DNA from 2 places in the Paenibacillus wuxiensis genome. Region 2 is predicted to be linked to the other one. Evidence: riboswitches for the same ligand, from Rfam matches in the RefSeq annotation. Region 2 holds a riboswitch; the other holds the start of a gene.
What was found. A riboswitch is a leader RNA that binds a small molecule or an ion and turns the genes downstream of it on or off. The one in region 2 is predicted to bind glycine.

Region 1: it holds a riboswitch for glycine, as region 2 does, so the genes downstream of both, gcvT (glycine cleavage system aminomethyltransferase GcvT) here and ABN764_RS06355 (alanine/glycine:cation symporter family protein) in region 2, are expected to answer to the same signal.

The regions. Positions count from the first base shown of each region.
Region 1 is NZ_JBEFZI010000006.1:132,878-143,214, forward strand. It holds gene ABN764_RS14745 (DUF5316 family protein) at 1-244, shown strand, start outside; gene ABN764_RS14750 (GNAT family N-acetyltransferase) at 365-958, opposite strand; gene murI (glutamate racemase) at 918-1,751, opposite strand; gene ABN764_RS14760 (SMI1/KNR4 family protein) at 2,290-2,880, opposite strand; gene gcvH (glycine cleavage system protein GcvH) at 3,109-3,501, opposite strand; glycine riboswitch at 3,695-3,803, opposite strand; glycine riboswitch at 3,967-4,061, shown strand; glycine riboswitch at 4,065-4,188, shown strand; gene gcvT (glycine cleavage system aminomethyltransferase GcvT) at 4,290-5,417, shown strand; gene gcvPA (aminomethyl-transferring glycine dehydrogenase subunit GcvPA) at 5,414-6,769, shown strand; gene gcvPB (aminomethyl-transferring glycine dehydrogenase subunit GcvPB) at 6,766-8,223, shown strand; gene ABN764_RS14785 (PASTA domain-containing protein) at 8,360-9,955, opposite strand; gene ABN764_RS14790 (NAD(P)H-dependent flavin oxidoreductase) at 10,308-10,337, opposite strand, start outside.
Region 2 is NZ_JBEFZI010000002.1:673,492-683,828, forward strand. It holds gene ABN764_RS06330 (hypothetical protein) at 1-153, opposite strand, end outside; gene ABN764_RS06335 (ClbS/DfsB family four-helix bundle protein) at 436-960, shown strand; gene ABN764_RS06340 (alpha/beta hydrolase) at 1,143-2,060, opposite strand; gene ABN764_RS06345 (DUF4179 domain-containing protein) at 2,155-3,270, opposite strand; gene ABN764_RS06350 (sigma-70 family RNA polymerase sigma factor) at 3,267-3,800, opposite strand; gene ABN764_RS06355 (alanine/glycine:cation symporter family protein) at 3,962-5,302, opposite strand; glycine riboswitch at 5,451-5,557, opposite strand; gene ABN764_RS06360 (pyridoxal phosphate-dependent decarboxylase family protein) at 5,753-7,210, opposite strand; gene ABN764_RS06365 (aldo/keto reductase) at 7,471-8,448, opposite strand; gene ABN764_RS06370 (BMQ_0737 family morphogenetic spore coat protein) at 8,636-10,337, opposite strand, start outside.

The DNA of each region.
Region 1 (10,337 bases), on a different contig from region 2:
GTACATTTGGCAAAATGGAGATCTCCGCTCCTTATTCAACATCAATTGCTATTTAGGTTTAGGGTTGTGGGTAGTCGGTTCCCTTTTCTCGGGTCTATTCACGGATGATACGAAGCTTAAATTTAATATGGGCCATATTCCGGAAGAAGACCATCGAAGAAATATTAAATTCAGCGGTACGATGTTTTTAATTGGGCTGCCGAGTATTGTAACATCCATCATTATCTTTACTTTTGTCCTATAAGCGAGCGGCATAATCATCATATAAGAAGAGAGGATGTTAGCCCCATCTACTTGGCGGGCACATCCTCTCTTTGTATTATAGATACATAACTGTGAATTGAACGATTGAATAGCGGTATAACTACACATACACCTGGTGCAAATATTGCTCGAGCCTCTCCTTCACCTGTGGCCATTCCTCATCAACTATGCTGTACACATTCGAGTCGCGAATATACCCGTCTTCCATCACCCGATGTCGGCGCAATTTCCCTTCGTATACGGCTCCTAACCGCTGAATGGCGCGATTCGAGCGCTCATTGCGCACATCTGCCGTCAGCTGAACACGAATCGTATGCAGCTGTTCAAAGCAATATTGCAGCAGCAAATACTTGCACTCTGTATTGATGCGAGTACGCCATACAGAAGGGTGATACCATGTGCCGCCAATCTCGGCATATCGATGCAAGGCAGACATATTCATTATTCTCGTCGCGCCAATAATTCGCTCTGTAAGCTGATCAATGACAACGAATGGATACTCAGTCCCCTTCTCGCGGTTCAGAACAGCATCATGAATCACTCGTTCTGCATCCGTAAGACTGCGGATGGTGCGCGGCAAGTAGTGCCAAATATCAGGATGAGATGCTGCTTCATATAAATCTTCCTTATGTTCAGGAAGCATCGGGATCAGCCTAGCACTGCTCCCCGCCAGCTCGAACAATTGATTGTTCATTCGTATCCATTCCCCCGAAGGTCTGATAGGTATAGAGTGCAGTCTGTAACTTGTCTATGTATTGCTGCTCATGACTTGAACACATAAATTGAATTGAAGGGCGAACTGACGTATCCGATGACTGCTTCAGCTGGTTTTCCTGCATTACTTGTGCTAGACGCTGCACGGTGCCATGGCTGCCGTCTATAAGCTGGATATGAGCAGGGATAATGTCTCTCAATATGTGCTTGTAATAGGGATAATGCGTACATCCTAACACAATCGTTCCATACTGATTCAAATCCAATCCAGCAAGCTTATGCACGAAGTAGTCTCCTATCACTCCCTTATCAAAGTTTAACTGCTCGCAATACTCTACCAATTCCGGCAAGGGAATCGAATCCACAATATGTTCTTCGTCAATTCGACTGACTAATGTATGGTATTTGTTCTGACTTAAGGTTAACGCTGTCGCGAATACAAGCACACGCTTGCCATTGTCGCGGTTCATTTCCACGGCAGGCTTGACTGCTGGCTCCATCCCGATGATCGGAATGTCGTACTTCCGTCTTAGTTCTGACGCTGCGATGCTTGTCGCTGTATTGCACGCAATAACAAGCGCCTTCACATTGTGCTGCATGATGTCTTCCACAGCTGAATGTACATGGCGCATTACTTCGGATTGAGATTTCGTCCCATATGGAACATGCAGCGTATCTGCATAAAATAAATATTGTTCATGCGGCATCTGCTTCATAGCCTCAGCCAACACGGTTATTCCACCGATTCCAGAATCAAAAAAAGCGATTGTCATTCCATTCACCTAGCATTCTTATTAACATTGCAACATCTAGTTGTCGATGCTTATATTGTACTCCTTTTCGGCGGTGAATCCTATCGAAAATTTGTCGCATGGTGTCAGTAGAAAATAAATTGCTTGACTAAGTGTCTTTAATCAAAATTGTCATCGTGGAAGGCTGCAGCATGTAAACAACCGTTTCTATAAAAGATGTACGTGTTCGCCATATTCATGAATAGTACTTTTATACCTAAACACCAACGGCAGGGTTATACGAAACAAACTGCCACTCATTTTACTGCAAGGAGCGGTCGCGTAAAACCAGTGTGAGTGCGATGAAGCCGTGGGCGGACAGAAGCTGTAGCTACACAGAAATAATTAAATCAGGAGGGTTCTGTGCCAATGCCGAACACTCCTGAAAATGTTTTAGGCTGTGTAAAAACGCAAGTCAGTAAAATTTGTTGTAATATATTCAAACTGCAAACGGTAAATTGATTGACATTCGCCAGAAAATCGAAACGTTTTTGTAACCATCAGACTTAGAGGTTATTTTTCATAGACATTCTTCATACCAATCATCTTCAAGATTTTGAATAGTATCTTGTAAAAGTTCTGAAAATGTTGGAGCTATAAAATAAACAAAATCAGGGTCATGTACATAAAAGATAACTTGCCCAACTGTACCATGTTCTGTCGGGTCGAAGTCTAACATTAGATACAATGACCCTCCTACAACCTGTGCAAAAGGAAACCACTGCTTGTTAAATAAATATGGCTTAATACGAGAATCAAGCTTACTAATTTCTTCATCGCTGTAATATTCACTCATTAAATGATCGCGATCGCAGAAAAATTTCTTGGTATCTCTAATATCGTCTAAGGAAAGAAATGTAAATGGAATACAACTATCTTTATATGAAGTATACAAAAGATTAAGCGGATAGCCGCTGCCATCCTTAAGTTTATAAAACGCCTTAAAATCCGTTGGTAATGAAATACTAAAATCTCTTTCAAAATCGTCAAATTGTTTATCTGTTACTCCGGTTATCTTCTTGTACTCTTCAAAATACTCAATATCTTCGTCAACAACTTTCCCAGCTAATAAACCCTCTATTGTTTTACGTAATTCATCTATTAGGGACACCTTACTTACCTCCAAATATAACTATCCTTCGCAAGGAACCTATTATTCCACGAATACACCCAGTCTACTTTTACGATTCTACAAGTTGATGAAGAAACCCTTAGAACCTCAATCAGAGCTCAGTCTAGAACTTTATTTTCTTGTGACACATGGCAAATGAAAAAACCTGCTGCACCAGCATGATACCAGTTCAGCAGGTTCTTAGTTCTCAACCTATTGTTCCTTCAACTATTCATCTATCAGCTTCGTGTACTGCTCTGCATTCAGCAAGTGCTTCACAGCTTCCTCAACGCTGCCTTCTACTTCAACTTCTGCAATCCATCCATCTTCGTAGGGGCTGCTGTTCACAAGCTCTGGCGACGCTTCCAATCCATCATTGACCTTCGTAATTGTCCCGGATACCGGACAGTACAACTCAGATACGGTCTTCACCGATTCAATTGATCCCATGCTGTCCCCTGCGGACAAACTGGTTCCTACTGGCGGAAATTCAATGAATACGATGTCTCCCAGCTGGGATTGTGCATGATCTGTAATGCCAACCCGTACCGTATTGCCTTCTATGGCAACTACCCATTCATGCTCTTCACTATACAACAATCCATTCTTCACTTCGCTCATGTCAACGCCCCATTTCATTCATAATGTCATTCATCAGGCCGTCTATCCAATCGAGATCGTAAAAATGGACAGGAAGCGGCCTTGTCGCCTTGTTCTCTGTCCTCGGTACCTGAGAGTTCCCGTTCCTCCACAGCCACAACTGCGGTTGAACTTACCCCTTTGGCGGCATAGAAAATGCACTCTCCAGAGCTGCGTCAGAATGGCGGTTATGGAACCTGAGAGATTCATTGCCAATCGGCGGCTGGCAACTTGCTCCTTCGGTGTTGACAATCGCAATTGTCAAACTCTCCCGACCTTCCTCGTTCGCGAATTACGATTAAACTGGGTAATTATAACACCATTAGATTATTGCAAGATATGCATGATTGTCAATACGACAAGCTATGAAATCAGTTGTGAAGAAAATATCAATTGACAAAGTGTGGAAAGCTCAACTAATGTAGAGATGACAGCTGAAAATGGCGAATGATGGTAAAGGGAGAGACTGCTGAGACATAGCGGCGCCGAAGGAGTAAGCCTGAATAGGTGAATCTCTCAGGCAAAAGGACTTTTACCGGACGCACCTCTGGAGAGCACTGCTATTCATGAAAACGAATACAGTCACCCAAGGGGAAAGTCGATGGTAGACTCGCAAACAAACAATTTGTTTGCGACAATCGGCGACACTCTCAGGTACAAAGGACAGAGCGAGAGAATGAGAGGATGCGATGCATCCACTTTTCTTTCGGCTGTCCTTTTTATGTTCGTATACCGATAATTAGTCCAAATACGCGTATCGAGGTGAATTCATGAGTCAATTGAAGAGAACGCCAATATTTGATCAATACTCTGCTTATCCGGGTGCACGCTGCATTGACTTCGGCGGCTGGGAGCTCCCTGTTCAATTTATCGGCATTCAGCGAGAGCATGAAGCAGTTCGTACACATGCAGGTCTATTCGATGTCTCCCACATGGGTGAATTTATCGTAAGCGGCCCTGCCTCCCTGACATTTCTTCAACAGATGACAACAAATGATGTATCGCGGCTCGAGGATGGCAAAGCACAATATACGCTGATGTGCTACCCTGACGGAGGAGTTGTCGATGATATTCTCATTTATCAGATGAAGAGCGACCGTTACATGCTCGTCGTTAATGCCTCCAACATCGATAAAGACTACGCATGGCTGCAGAAGCACCTGATTCATGGCGTTACCTTGACCAATGTATCGAATCGCACAGCATTGCTTGCCCTTCAAGGGCCGAATGCCCAAGCTATTCTTGCTGCGGTAACTGAGGCACCTATTGATTCGCTCGCTCCATTCCATTTCCTATCGGATGCACAAGTCTGCGGCGTATCAACATTGCTGTCTCGCTCAGGCTATACCGGTGAAGATGGCTTCGAACTCTACTTGTCCGCAGAGGATGCAGCACACGTATGGAATGAGCTGATTCGCGCGGGCGAACCGTTCGGCTTGCTCCCAGCAGGGCTTGGTGCTAGAGACACCTTGCGCTTCGAGGCACGTCTGCCCCTCTATGGACAAGAAATTACAGCCGATATCTCGCCGCTTGAGGCAGGACTAGCACGATTCGTCAAGCTGGATAAGGGCGACTTCATCGGCCGTGTAGCATTAACGAAGCAGAAGACCGATGGACCGGCACGAAAGCTGGTCGGCATCGAGATGATCGACAAAGGCATTCCTCGCTCCCATTATCCAGTGCTTGCAGATGGGCGCGTGATCGGAGAAGTTACAACAGGAACACAGTCGCCGACATTAAAACGCAATCTAGGGCTGGCCTTGATTGAATCCGCATTCTCTGAATTGGATACAGAAATTCTTGTCGAAATTCGCGGCAAGCAGTTGAAAGCCCGCGTCGTCTCGACTCCATTTTATAAACGAATCCCGACCCCTGCCAAAGGAGCGAATCCATCATGAAGCATCGTTACATTCCAGTGACGGAACAAGATCAGGCTGACATGCTGCAGCAGATCGGCATCACTTCCATTGACGAGCTATTCCGCGATATCCCAGCCTCCATTCGTTACAATGGAGTACTGCCAATGTCTAAACCATTAGATGAAGCAGCCATGATGAAGCATATGAAGGAATTGGCCTCCCGCAATGCTAATAGTGAGAGCCATACCAGCTTCCTTGGTGCTGGCATATACGATCATCATATCCCTGTAGTCATCCAGCATCTAGTCTCTAGATCAGAGTTCTATACCGCCTATACACCCTATCAGCCTGAAATCAGTCAGGGTGAATTGCAAGCAATCTTTGAATTTCAATCCTATATATGCGAGTTGACTGGTATGGCTGTTGCCAATGCCAGCATGTATGATGGCGCTACTGCACTTGCAGAAGCTGGAGCACTGGCGGTTGGCGCAACGAAGCGCAAGCAGCTTGTCATCTCGAGCACTGTCCATCCAGAAGCGAGACAGATTGTTCGCACAATGGCTCGAGGACTTAATGTTGAAGTGGTCGAGATTGGATATCAAGACGGGGTGACTGACCTTGCTCAGCTGGAGCGTGCTGTCACGGACGAGACTGCTGCCGTACTGATTCAGTCCCCTAACTTCTTCGGATGCATTGAAGATGTGCGCGCCATTGAACCTATTGCACATGCAAATAAAGGTCTGCTCATCATGAGTACAAATCCACTGAGTCTTGCTATGTTGGAGAGTCCTGGCAAACTAGGTGTAGATGTATGTGTTGGAGATGCCCAGCCGCTTGGCATTGCAGCATCTTACGGCGGTCCTACATGCGGTTTCTTTGCCGTTGCAGAGCCCTATATGCGCCGCATCCCTGGCAGAATTGTCGGCTTGACCAAGGATCTGGATGGCAAGCGTGGATTTGTTCTTACACTCCAAGCGAGAGAACAGCATATCCGTCGTGAAAAGGCGACATCCAACATCTGCTCGAACCAAGCACTTCTTGCTCTTGCTGCTTCCGTCTATATGTCCGTCATGGGCAAGATGGGAATGCAAGAGGTATCGAAGCTCAATATACAGAAGTCTCATTATGCAGCTGCTTATATCAATAACAAGCCCAATCTGGGATTAGCGTTCCAGGCGCCTTATTTCAATGAATTCGTACTTCGTCTCCCGCAAGATACTGACATGGATCGATTGCAGTCTCTGCTCCTGGACAACGGATTCATTGGCGGCTTGGATCTTGGCCGCTTCTATCCTGAACTGGAAGGACATATGCTCATTGCGGTCACGGAGAAAAAATCCAAATCAGACATCGAACAATTTATTGACCTGCTGGAGGTGAGCTGCGTATGAAACCGGAACAAGCACTAATATTTGAATTGAGTCATCCTGGGCGTATTGCCTATTCCTTACCTGAATGTGATGTTCCAGAAATCGAGATTCAAGAGCTTGTCCCAACTTCGATGCTGCGCAGTCAAGAGGCCGAGCTGCCTGAAGTGTATGAGGTTGATGTGATTCGACATTATACCGCCTTATCACGCCGCAACTTCGGCGTAGATAATGGTTTCTACCCACTCGGCTCTTGTACGATGAAATATAATCCGAAAATTAACGAGGATGCAGCAAGGCTGACAGGTCTCGCAGCAATCCATCCTTATCAGCCTACAAGCACGGTGCAAGGGGCTCTAGAGCTGCTGTACACGCTGCAAGAGGATCTAGCTGCCTTGACTGGTATGGATAAAGTCACGCTTCAGCCTGCGGCAGGCGCGCATGGAGAATGGACGGGGTTGATGATGATCCGGGCTTACCATGAGAGCCGCGGCGAGCAGCGGACGAAAGTAATCGTTCCTGATTCCTCTCATGGCACGAACCCCGCTAGTGCAACTGTAGCTGGCTTAGATACGATTACAATACCGTCTAACGAACAAGGATTCGTTGATCTGGAAGCACTCAGAGCCGCTGTTGGATCTGATACGGCAGCATTGATGCTCACGAACCCGAGCACGCTCGGATTGTTCGAAGAGCATATTGTCGAGATCGCGAGCATTGTTCATGAAGCTGGCGGATTGCTCTATTATGATGGCGCTAACTCCAATGCCATTATGGGTATTACGCGTCCTGGGGATATGGGCTTTGATGTTGTCCATTTGAATTTGCACAAGACGATGAGTACGCCTCATGGCGGCGGCGGCCCTGGTGCTGGCCCTGTTGGCGTGAAGAGCAAGCTGATTCCATTCCTCCCTTCCCCTACGGTGATGAAGCATGAGGATGGTTCATATGAATTCGATCAAGGCTCTCCGCTGTCCATTGGACGAGTCAAGGCCTATAACGGTAACTTCGGTATCCTCTTGCGCGCCTATGTATATATTCGCACTTACGGTCCAGAAGGGCTGCGCCGTGTATCTGAATGCGCGGTACTGAATGCCAACTACATGATGCACCGTCTGGCGCCTTATTACGATATTCCATATCCAGGCGTATGCAAGCATGAGTTTGTGATGTCAGGCAAAGGGTTGAAGCAGTACGGCGTGCGGACGCTGGATGTTGCCAAACGCCTTCTTGACTTCGGCTTCCATCCGCCAACCATCTACTTCCCGCTCAATGTCGAGGAGTGTATGATGATCGAGCCTACGGAAACAGAGAGCAAGCAGACGCTGGATCGCTTCATCGATGTGATGATCCAGATCGCACAGGAAGCGAAGGAACAGCCTGAACTGCTGCTGAATGCACCGCATTATACGGATGTGAAGCGATTGGATGAAACCCAGGCCGCACGGAAGCCTGTATTGAACTGTGCTTGTAATTAATTTGTAATAAGCAGCAACATGCAAAATGCCCCGAGCGCCTACCGACAATTCGGTTACGGCACTCGGGGCATTTCATTATTGGACGAATTGTAACTTACCTTCAGTCCTTCAGTATTACAACTTTAGATTGCTTTAATTATTTCTTCGCTCGGCTAACATAGAATTTAATCTTGTCACCCTTCTTCGCAGCTCCACCAGCAGGAACCTCTTGCTTAAATACTTTCCCTGCTTCCTGTTCATCCGAGTTCTCGAGAACATACTCATATTTCAAGCCGCTTGCAAGAACCTGCTTCTCCGCTTCTTCCTTCGACAACCCCACTAAGTTAGGAACAGCAATCTCACCAGACTTCGGCGGTTCCGTCGTTGTATTCGTGTTCGGATCCGGCTGCTGGCCATCAGGCAGCTGACCGTCTGGTGGCGTTGTCGTGTCTGGCGTTGTCCCTGTCTGACCATCATGAGCGCCGATATTCGTCGTTCCAGAATCTGTTGTATGATCGTCAGGTTTCTTCTCTGGCGTCGTAGGCGGAGTTACACTCGTATTGTTCGAGTTGGAATCCCTATTACGGTCACGGTCACGCTCTGTCGACTTCCGATCCGCATCATCCGATTTCTTCTCCGTCTCGCGTTCTTGAGAGGAATTGTCATTGGATGAATTATTATTGTTATCTGTCACTGGCGGCTCTGTTACGTTTGTAGAAGAGCCAGAGTCCTGTTGGCTTGCATCTGAATCCGTTCCCGGCTCTGTTGCTGGATTCTCTGTTGCAACCTGATCGTTAGACTCTGGAGCATCAGTAGATATCGCTGCATCATTTGCCTTCGACAAGGAGTTTGCCAACATGACTGCTCCGCCCAATACGCAAATAAATACGGCAGCACATGCAAGAATGAGTATCATTTTCTTGCGGCCCACATTCTCCGCGTTATCCGCTTCATAAGGTGCGGCTTCTTCTTCCTCCGCCTCTTCCTCAGCAGTGATGAGCAGCTCTGGATCCACTTTCGGAACGGGCGGCGTATAAATGCCCCCAATTGTCTTCACAGGGATGTTCGGCGAATCCATAATCTCGCGAAGCGTCAGCATGAAGGAAAACTGCGAGATTTCTCCTAAATAGACACTCTGTACGAGAGACAACAGCGCTTCCTTCTGACCTGGAGACAGTTCCTTCAATGCACCGGCCAAGCGCGACTCATACATTTCATAGTATTGAGGCACATTCAAATGCAGTGTGCTCAGCTGATACAGCAAGTAGCACAGTCCCAATGTACCGCAGCGTTCGGTCGGTGCCTCTGACCAATAGTTCATCACAAGAACTTGATGATCCTCCGTAATCCACAAGTTGTCGACAGATACGGAGAAGTTCGTAATATTCGATTCCAGCGCATCTTGAATCGCCTTACCAACTTCATATAACAAGGACAGCGTCTTGTTGGCACTCAGCGCGTGATGCTGTATGTACTTCGCCAGCGGCATTCCGTTATAGGAGGTGAACACCACGAAGAAATCACTGCCGGACGTCCCTGCATTCAGCATATGGAAGAATCGATTATTTGAAAAATGCGAGATTTGACCAAACGCTTTCTTGCATTGCTCAGCCTTATCTAGTCCCTTATTCTCTACCAAATATATAAATACATCTCTCTTAAGTGACAAATCTATGGCTTCATATAAAACTCCATCTGCCAAATGCAAAATTACCTTGCATAATTGATAACGTTCCCCAATGTAAGCACTCATATGTCTTGCTCCTCCGCGATTCATGCTTGGAAGCCCAACGCTGAACGTCGAGCTCTCCTAAGACATTATGAAGCAAATTATGATTTTTTGCAAAACTTGCATTAACGAAACATTGTGCAGCTATTTGCCAATTCCTTAAACTATCGCCTATATAGCTTAATCTGGCTCATTTTCGCAAATTTTTCAGATTATTTTCTTCCATCATTTTCATTAACGATTCATCAACATTTCGTCATCAATTTATCGTGATTTATTCGTTGTCTAGTCGTTGCTGAATCATTGATTTGACATCGTTTCATCATCGTTCGTCATTGTTTAATCATCATTGTATCACCATCAGTCGCTCTCAATTTTACATTTGCAACGTCCTCACTACATCCCT
Region 2 (10,337 bases):
CGCTACCATTCCAACATGCAGTGCATCGATAAGCGATAATTGACTGTGAGAATTAGTACGTTCAACATGCGAATCATCCATGACAAAATGGTATATTAGTAATGAACATGCTAATACGATGACTGCACTTAGCGTGGCAAACATCTTATTCATCCCTAGCAAGCACCTTCCTGTAATGTACTATGATATAGATCAAAATCCTTTTATTGCCATTATTGCTATCACTACTCTATCAGACCTTTCAAAACAAGCTCAATAGACAGACATGGATCTTGGAACAATCCCATTAGAGCCTATGAATATCCCCGATTGCAAAAGGAACTTTCCAACTCTGCAGTGAAACAAAAATTTCCAAAGTTCAATTATTGTTGACATCCAGTTGTCAGGTTACCAATGTCATACTATGTACAGGAATTGCTTAGGAGGGATAACGCGATGACAGCATATCATTACAACAATAAGGCTGCCTTAATTGATGCAATCCAATATACCTATAGGCGGTTTGATGAAGAATTCAACGATATCGAGGACGGTGCAAGGGATGTGCGGATCACTGGGGTAGATCGAACTCCAGCCGAGATCATCGCCTATCAATTAGGCTGGTTGCATCTCGTTATGGGGTGGGACAAGCAGGAACAGGAAGGCGAAATCGTACATATGCCTTCTCCAGAGTATAAGTGGAATCAACTCGGTGCATTATATCAATCTTTCTACGAGCATTATTCATCTTACTCGTTAACTGAATTGAGGAATCAACTTAAGGATGCCGTACAGTTGTGGGTGAATTGGATTGATAGCTATAACGATGAGGCGTTGTTCATACAAGGGGTTCGCAATTGGACAGGGGACAAGCAGAATTGGCCGATGGCTCGATGGATACATATTAATTCGGTTGCTCCATTTACATCATTCCGTACGAAAATCAGAAAATGGAAGAAAGGTTTTCTGAGTATGTCTTAACTCTATTATCCTAGTTGTACAGCGACAGATCAGTACGCTCGTAACCGGATATGAACCGTCTGCCGCTGATTCAACTAGGAATTTATCTATTCACCTTTTTATCTCTTCTTTTATATCTATATCTATCTGTAATCTATTTCAACTCTTCTAAATCTAGTTCAAGCAAATGATTGTATCTATTGTTACCTCGTCATAATAGAGGCAACGTCCTGAATGGCCGTCCGTGCAGCGCCGCTTATGCCCGCGAGTTGGAAAAATCCGTGATTGACACCGAAGTACTTCCTGCACTCTGCACCAACTCCTGCATCAAGCAGCCGTCGATACAACATTTCTCCCTCGTCTGCAAGAGGATCGAATTCGGCAAGAAGAATATGTGTGTATGGCAATCCTTCCAAGTCGCTGCGCTGAATAGGACTTGCCTCTGGATGTTCGGATGGAATGTCTCCGAAATAAGCTTCAAAACCGCTGAGCAGTGCATCGCGAGTGATCACGTAATCATCTCCGTACCGTTGATAACTCTCGCTTGAACCACTTGCGTCCAACATCGGATATATCAAGATTTGTCTTGTTGGCATCCATTCCTTCTGTGCCTTGAGCCGCAAGGACGTTACTAACGCAATATGTCCGCCCGCACTATCACCTGCCAGTGTAATATCATTCGGATTTCCTCCCCAAGATACGGCATGCTCACGCACAATTTGTGCGGTCTTATAGGCATCATCATGAGCAGCTGGATAGGCATGTTCTGGTGCCAAGCGGTAATCAACCGCTACCACAATCGAGTTCCCCTTGTTAGCTAATGCTCTTAACTGGCGGTCATGCGTTGTGAAATCCCCGCTTATAAAGCATCCGCCATGATAATAGATCATAACAGGAAGATTAGACGCATACGACGGTCGGTAAATGCGTAAAGGGATGGAATCGATCGTATGATCAGTGATTTCCCATATAGGCTCCGATTCTCCTGCCAACACAACCGATTGAACATAACCTTGACGGCGCTCCTGATAGCTCTGCTGTCTCGCAGAAGGACGTCCTGCTTCAATAAATTCCTTAACGATGCTTCGAATGCCTGGTTCCAAATCATTCAAGCGCTCCATGATGTGAACTCTCCTCCGATTGAAATACATGATGTAATGGCATAATTCCACCAATATTCATGTTACACGTGAATGATCGAGGAATGCAATCCTTTCATCGAACGGGCAGCTTGAACTCCAGTTGTGGGATATAATTCTTATCCGGGCCTTTTCTAACAAACGGCTTAATGACGATTAAGCTAGGCTTCACCTTGAACGGCTCGTAAGAGGTTGAGAACACCATTCCTTTTCCTTCTCCTGAACCATTCCCAGCAATTGCATTCTGTTCATTTCCCTGCTCATCCTCGATATCGAACTCCAGATTGAGGAACCCATCAACTTTATAGCTATCCGGTATTGCATCCAGCATATTACGATAATCTTCTTCTCCGCTTGCCCCGTGGACACCGACGAGCAAGCGGGTTGTGATGGGGGTAATTTCGACTCGATCGATCGACATATTTATCGAATCATGTGATTTGGTCTCTGATGTCTTTAGGATAATCGTTCGCTCCGTATCCTTCTTGATCGGGAAGAGGAACTCGTAATTCTCATCCACATCAGCCAAATACACGACCATCTTCATTTCGAACGAGTCTGGAAGCTCGAGATCAGCAGAATCTAAAGCGGTAACGATTATCGATTGCGGAGCATGCTCCCCACCCGGCTGCAGCCCCATCCCGGTATTTATCTGCTTGTCTCCCATATAAAAATCGATATTATTGGCTCGCTTGCTAAGCATGCGCTGCTTGTTCCATAACTGAAAAAAAGAATCCTTCACCGCTTTCGTATCTTCTCTGCTGAGCACTAGAGATAGCCTGCTGCCATCATACATCATCTCAGAAATCGTGAGCGTCACTCCCTTATGGGTTACGCGCTGATTGACTGAGGTGACCATCCCCTTCTCTCCAGCAGTTTGCAAGCCAAGATCCCCCACCAGTTTGAATACGCTATTCATGAACGGAATCTGCTTTAACGTCTGTGCGATCGCTGGAGAGGCAAGACCTGAGAAGATCATGACTATCCCGAGGCTCGCTACACCCGCTGTTGAAATCAACACTCTGCGCAGCCAGCGGTTCTTCCGACTTCTTCTCTTCCGTCCAGGAAGCATCTCGTCGATGATCTGGTATGTCCGATCCATTCGGTTGCGAACGGATTCTGGCAGCTCGCTAATATATGGTTCCCTAAGCTGTTCCAGTCGCTGATCGATAGGCAGTTGTATGTCTTTCATCCGTTCATCTTCCTTTCTTCAGTATCATCCAGCCATTCTGCGAGCGTGTGACGTGCCCGATGCAGCCGTGTCTTCACCGCACCCACGGACATATCCATCATCTCGGCGATCTGATGCATAGGCAAATCCTGAAAATAAAACAAAATAACAATATTGCGAGATACTTCCTCAAGCCGATAGATCGCCTGACGCAAATCAAGATGATCACTGTATTCTGCCGTGGCTACACCAACTTCTGGGAGTTCAGCCAGCATGATGATGCGAGCCTGCTTCCGCAATATCATATTGCATTCATTGATCAATATCCGAAAGAGCCAAGTCTTAAAATAGGCATGATGATTTAGGTTGGTCAGTGCGCGATAAGCCTTGAGCACAGTCTCCTGCATCGCATCTGCACAATCCTCATCCCTTCTGACGATTGACCTGGCCATGTTGAACATTTGGGCTTCATGCTGCTTGATGAGTCGAATAAACGCTTCTTTGTTACCTTCCTTAGCCAATCTCACTTCTGTCTCTATATCGCTATGCAAGCCGTTTCTACTCCCTTCTTTACCCCATACACGCGAATCAAACTGTCAATTAGATGCACAAGATAGGCAAAAGGTTTCATTAAACGCAAAAAAACTGCCAAATGTTCACTTTCATGCATTTGGCAGTTTACTTAAGAACAGGAATCGCTTCCTGCTTCTATTTATTTTTCGGATTCCCTATGCTTCCAATATAGACGAGTCTCAGACACGACGACTCCAGACAAACCGAGCAGTGCAACTAAGTTCGGCAGCGCCATTAATCCATTTACAATATCAGCAAGCTTCCATATCATATCCAGCTTGATAAATGCCCCAAAGCCAATGATCGCAATGAACATAAGGCGGTACGGCAGAATCGATTTGACACCGAATAAATAAACCATGCACCGTTCGCCGTAATAGTTCCAGCCAAGAATCGTCGTGAATGCAAATAAAATCAAGCAAAACATAAGAATGAGGGAACCGTATGGCAGCGCAGCATCAAATGCTGCCTGTGTCATGGCCGCTCCTTCCATTGGGCCATTCCATACACCAGTTACAATCAATGTTAATCCTGTAAGCGAGCAGACGATGATCGTATCAATGAATGTTCCAGTCATTGATATGAGTCCTTGCTCAGCCGGCCATTTCACCTTCGCAGCCGCGGCCGCAATCGGTGCGCTTCCGAGACCTGATTCATTGGAGAATACACCTCTTGCAATTCCGTTGCGGATCGCCATCATAACCGTTGCTCCCAAGAAGCCGCCTCCTGCTGCTGTTACATTGAACGCGCCATGGAAAATCAACGACAGTGCGTGAGGTATCTGATCCGCAAATGCAATAAGCACCACAAAGCTTGCGATAAAATAGATAATAGCCATGACAGGGACGATTGTCGTCGTCACATGCGATATACTCTGAATCCCGCCAATTGTAACAAGTGCGGTCACGATAGTGACGATTGCCGCAGTGACTACTGCAGGCACTCCAAGGCTTGCTTCTGTAGATGTGACGATCGCATTAATTTGCGGAAATGTACCTATTCCAAGTAAGGCAACCAACACCCCGCTAATCGCGAAGAATACAGCAAGCGGCTTGAATTTCATGCCAAGCCCCTTCTCAATATAATACATTGGGCCACCTAGCACTTGTCCATTGTCATCAATGTTGCGATACTTGACAGCAAGCAATCCCTCCGCATATTTAGTAGCCATACCGAAGAATGCAGCAACCCACATCCAGAATAACGCACCGGGTCCACCCACCTTAATTGCAGTAGCAACCCCCACGATATTACCAGTTCCAATTGTCGCCGCCAGCGCAGTAGCTAATGCACCGAAGCTGGATACATCTCCTTCTCCCTCGTTCTTCGACTTGAATATTAACTTCAAGGCGAGCGGCAGGCGGAACAACTGTAGTCCACCCAAGCGGATCGTTAATAAGATTCCCGTTCCTACTAATAAGATAAGAAGCGGTGCTCCCCATACCATGCTGTTCAATTTGTCTAACCATTGTTCCATCATTGCCAAATCAGTTCCCCTCTTTGTGAATAATAAAAAGAGTCAAATCGAATGATTTGACCCTGGGGACATGTGTGCAGAATAAACAACCTGACGTAAGTGACATACCTAAATAAGATCATCATACCAATGACTTACGATTTTTCTACGCTTCTGCATCCCTGTCCTTTTACCTGAGAGTTTTAACGAATCCACGAGAATCAAATTCGTCTTGCCCCTTCGGTGCCCCAATCATGGAGTCTCTCCAGAGTCCTGTCCATTTACGGTCCTGCTTATACGTATTCGAGCTCAAGGTTCGATATGCCTAAGCGCCTGAGAGCTTACCCCTTCGGCTAGACGATTCGTCTATCTCCCGCAAACTTCATCCAGTTATAAAGTTGTAGGTAACATTATAGTAGACACACTATCATTGTGCAATGATCCATTGCATTGTAATTTATCCCATACCATCTATCACACATGTGCTTGGTGACTGTAATATAGGGATCTGGCCTCATTTAATAAATGAATGAGTTCACTCACATTCTGCACATTCGTATCGTAATTGGTAAAGCATGCACGCAGCGTTGGTACACCATGAATGGTAAATACGGATAGCCACACTTTCCCTGTGCTTAATACTTGTTGATGCACAAATTGAGCGAAGTCCTGGTCGTTTCGTGTCCATGCTTCTTGATCAAGAAAGCAAATGACAGGCAGCACGGTATCATTGGCAACTGTCCAGCCAGATCGCATTAATTCTTCTCGGAATAGCTTGCCCATTTCAACTTGATGTCGCAAGACAGCTCGATATCCTTCCCACCCCGCAGTAGCCAGGGATAAATACAGCTTCAATCCTATAAATCTCCGTGACCATTGAATAGAATGCGTATATGGATCAATCGTAGGCAGCTCCTCACCCTCCTTCGGCATATAATCTGCCGTTATACGGAAGGTTTCATGCAATATATGTGAATGACGTGTGAAGTACATGCCCGCCCCCATTGGAACGGACAGCCACTTATGAGCATCAAACGCGATTGAATCTGCTTGCTGGATACCATCTATATGGGAGGACAGCTCGGAATCCAATACGATTGCACCGCCATAAGCAGCATCCACATGAAGCCACATCTGTTCATGCTCCGCTATTGCTGCGATGTCCATTAAGGGATCAATTGCACCGGCTCCCGTCGTTCCCGCTGTAGCAATAATAAGAAATGGGGCAAAACCCTGCGCGCGGTCTATACGTATTTGTTCTGATAACGCATCTATATCCATTTGCAAGGAATCGTTCGTACGAATGGAGCGAATTGAATTCGTTCCAAGCCCACAGGATCGAGCCGCCTTCACCAATGAATGATGACTTTCTTCAGAAGCATACAGAATGGGTCGCTTCTCCAGAGCTGCTAATCCGTCTATTGCATACTTTGGAAAATGATAAGATAGGGCCGTTAAGACAGCCGTCAAATTAGCTTCCGCTCCCCCAGTCGTGAAGGTTCCATCAGCAACATCATGCGGGTAACCAAATTGAACGGCGAGCTCACGCAGTACGTAATTCTCAATCTCTACCGCGAGCGGCGCATGACTCCATGCAGCAAGCTGGGGGTTAAACGCTGCTGTTATCGTGTCTGCCATAATCCCCATAAAGTTCGGGCGGGGATTGTATAAGCCATAATATCCTGGGTGTGCTGTGTGCACTTGATATCGACGCAGTCCTTCTATAACATGCTGAACCGCAGTTTGAGGCTTGACAGGAGCAGCAAAGTCAATTTGCTCCGCATACTGCACGATTTCTGACGGGATTAATTCAGGGGCAACTACTACCTCGTCGGTGTATGATAGATACTGACTGATTTTCTCTAACGTATATGAGCCTAGCATATACTGTTCCTCAGTTGATAGATCCAAGATCGGATTCTGTCTAAGCATACAGATTCCAGCAACTCCCTTCCACTGTTCAATTCAAGAAAGATGTTCCAATTGAATAATAGCTTACCGACCAAGACGACAATTGAACAGGTACAGTTTATTAACCCGCTATGAGGTCAGGCCATTTCTCCCCCTATTATACATACCGTCCTTCCAGTTACATCGTATTTATAATATGAGCGCAAGATTTCGAAATCTCAACTCAAAAAAACCGCCCCTATTACCTAGAGGCGGTGCCTATTGCTTCCTTACTTTCTCATTTACTCAGGCAATCGGTATACGGCAAAAGGTTCACCATAACGATATCGACGGCTTATTTCATCCAACCGGTTCAACTGTTCTTCATTAAGTTCGACATTGACACTCGTTATATTATCCTCTAACTGCTCCACCTTCGTCGCTCCTACAATGACTGTCGATACACAAGGCTGGTGCATAAGCCAAGCTAATGACAACGAGCTTGGGCGGCAGCCGATATCCGCTGCCAATTCGCTCACCTGTTCACTTAACGCAAACCGTTCTTCATTGAAGAATTTGTAGAAATTCGGATCCGTATCTGCTCGTGAGCCAGCTGGCTTCTGATCGCCCACACGATATTTCCCTGTCAGAATTCCTCCTGCAAGCGGGTAATATGGAATGATTCCCACCCCTTGATCCTGACATAGCGGAACCAGTTCCAGTTCTGGCGTTCGATCAGCTAGTGAATAGCTGGTTTGCATGGACACATAACGATTCAGACCAAGCCGTTCACTGATGCCAATCGCCTTCATCAGCTCCCAAGCAGCGTAATTAGACGCTCCGATATACCGCACCTTGCCTGAACGTATCATATCATCAAGCGTCCGCAGCGTCTCCTCAAGTGGAGTATGCGGATCAAATGTATGTATTTGATACAGGTCAATATAATCGGTATTTAGCCGCTTCAAGCTATTGTCTAATTCCTGCTGCAAATGAAAGCGAGATGAGCCGCGCTCGTTCGGCCCCTGTCCTCGAATTAATCCTGCCTTCGTTGTCAGCACGACATTGTGTCGATTGCCTGTCAGCGCCTCACCGATGATGCGTTCTGATTCTGAACCAGCATAAATATTAGCCGTATCAATAAAGTTAATGCCATAGTCCAGCGCTTGATGAATAATTCGAGTCGAAGCCTGCTTGTCAGCCCGCTTACCGAAAGCATTTGTTCCTAACCCAAGCACAGACACCTTCAATCCACTATTGCCAAGACGACGATATTGCATGACGATCAACTCCTTGCTTTCCTTATTTAGCAGTAATTATATCACAAGCTATCCCCTTGATCTGAATCCGATCAAATATGTGTCTGCCTTATGATTCCACTTCCGCGCACAAAAAGAAAAACTCATGCAAGCATGAGTTCTCAACAACAATATAGATTCCAGAATCTGTTATGGATTACAAGACAAATTATACGAATGGAAAAATCGTCGGACATTGCAATGGAAGGCTGATGCTGCATGACTCCGGTATCGGGATTAATGCCCTAGGTTGACAGAATGTCGCTTCAACCATCAGCGGAATTGTAAATTTCACGATAAGCTCCAAACACCAATCCAATTGCAACTCAATCGTTAAGCTGTCAGTAATTCGTGCAGCACAATGGATATCGAATATTTGAGAAATAATGTTGGATTCATCTAATGGGAGCGGTAAGCAGAGTGATACTTTCTCGTTATTCTTGACTAATAGTGTAAACGTGCATGTTTCTCCTGTTCCACTATCTGTTAACGTAATCGTTACTTCTGCAGAGCACGTGGTCAGTACAATAGCTGCTTGCGATCCGATAATGGGCAGCGGCAGCCGCTTTACAACCGTGATGCTGCATTCTCCCGCAGCTGGCACTGCATTGCAGCTCACGAGCACTTGCCGACCACCAGCAATTGCTTGTTCTACGAAAGCCCTGCAGTTTTCGGGTATTGACTCTTCCACGATAAAATCACTCCGAGTGACAACCCAATCGAACAGTTTGCTGACAGAAATGCACTCTAAAGGACGAACAACTAGCGTCGTAATCGTAGCTGTAACAGGAGGCGTATTATCCGCCTGAGCGGTAGCCGTGTTGGTAACCACCCCTTCTAACAAAGGAATGACTGTAATGATAATCGTCTGTTCTTGTTGACCCTCCAATGTGCCCAAGAGACAAGTAACGGTCTGCCCGGATACAGAGCAAGTGCCTCCTTCAGATTGAACACTGACAAATTCAACCGTAGGAGGAATGACATCACGTACAATTACATTCGTCAGTGGAAGTTCTCCGAGATTTGCAACACTGATCGTATATTGCAACAGGCTGCCGACAAGCACAGGGTTGCTTGATGCTTGCTTCGAAATGGCGAGCGGCTGTAATACCGTAATGCTTGCGGTTGCTGTTTCAGGGTCTTCAACATTACCAGCGGTCACCACTGCTGTGTTCGTTAATATTCCTGTTATAGTCGTAATTGCTTCGATCGTAATCATAGCGCACGTTCCAGGGGCAATGACACCGAAAGATGCTGTGATCGTTTGCCCAACCTGCATGAATGTGCCTTCAGATACTTGGATACCAGTGACTTCAACGCCTGCAGGCAATGTATCCACCGCAACCACATTTGTGGCCGCCGTTTCTCCCATGTTGCACACCGTCACTTGAAAGATGACTTCATTCCCAAGGGTTACGAGATCCGGCTCGCCAAGCTTCTCAATGGTTAAAAAAGCAGGAGGAAGCGCGTTGACGGTTGTATCGATCGTGGATGATACAGGTGCCGTTTGATCAGAAGACGCTGTTGCTGTGTTCGTTACGATGCCTGGAGCTGTAGGAATAACCGTAATCGTGATAATTTCAGACTGACCAGGATCAAGGTCGCCAATCAATGCTGTCACGGTGCCAGCCACTTCGGTTACAGTTCCCTGCGTTGTTTCAGCAGAAACGAAGACGAGACCAGGCGGCAGCACATCCACCACTTCCACGCCGGTTAATAATTCTGTCGTCTCGTTGGAGACAACGATCGTATAGACGAGCTCGTCACCAACAGTTGCAGGATCCGGTCCCGCAAATTTCGATATCATTAACTCAAGTATCGGCTCTTCAATAACTAGAGTTTCGGTAGTAGAGGATTGTGGCGTAGTCTCA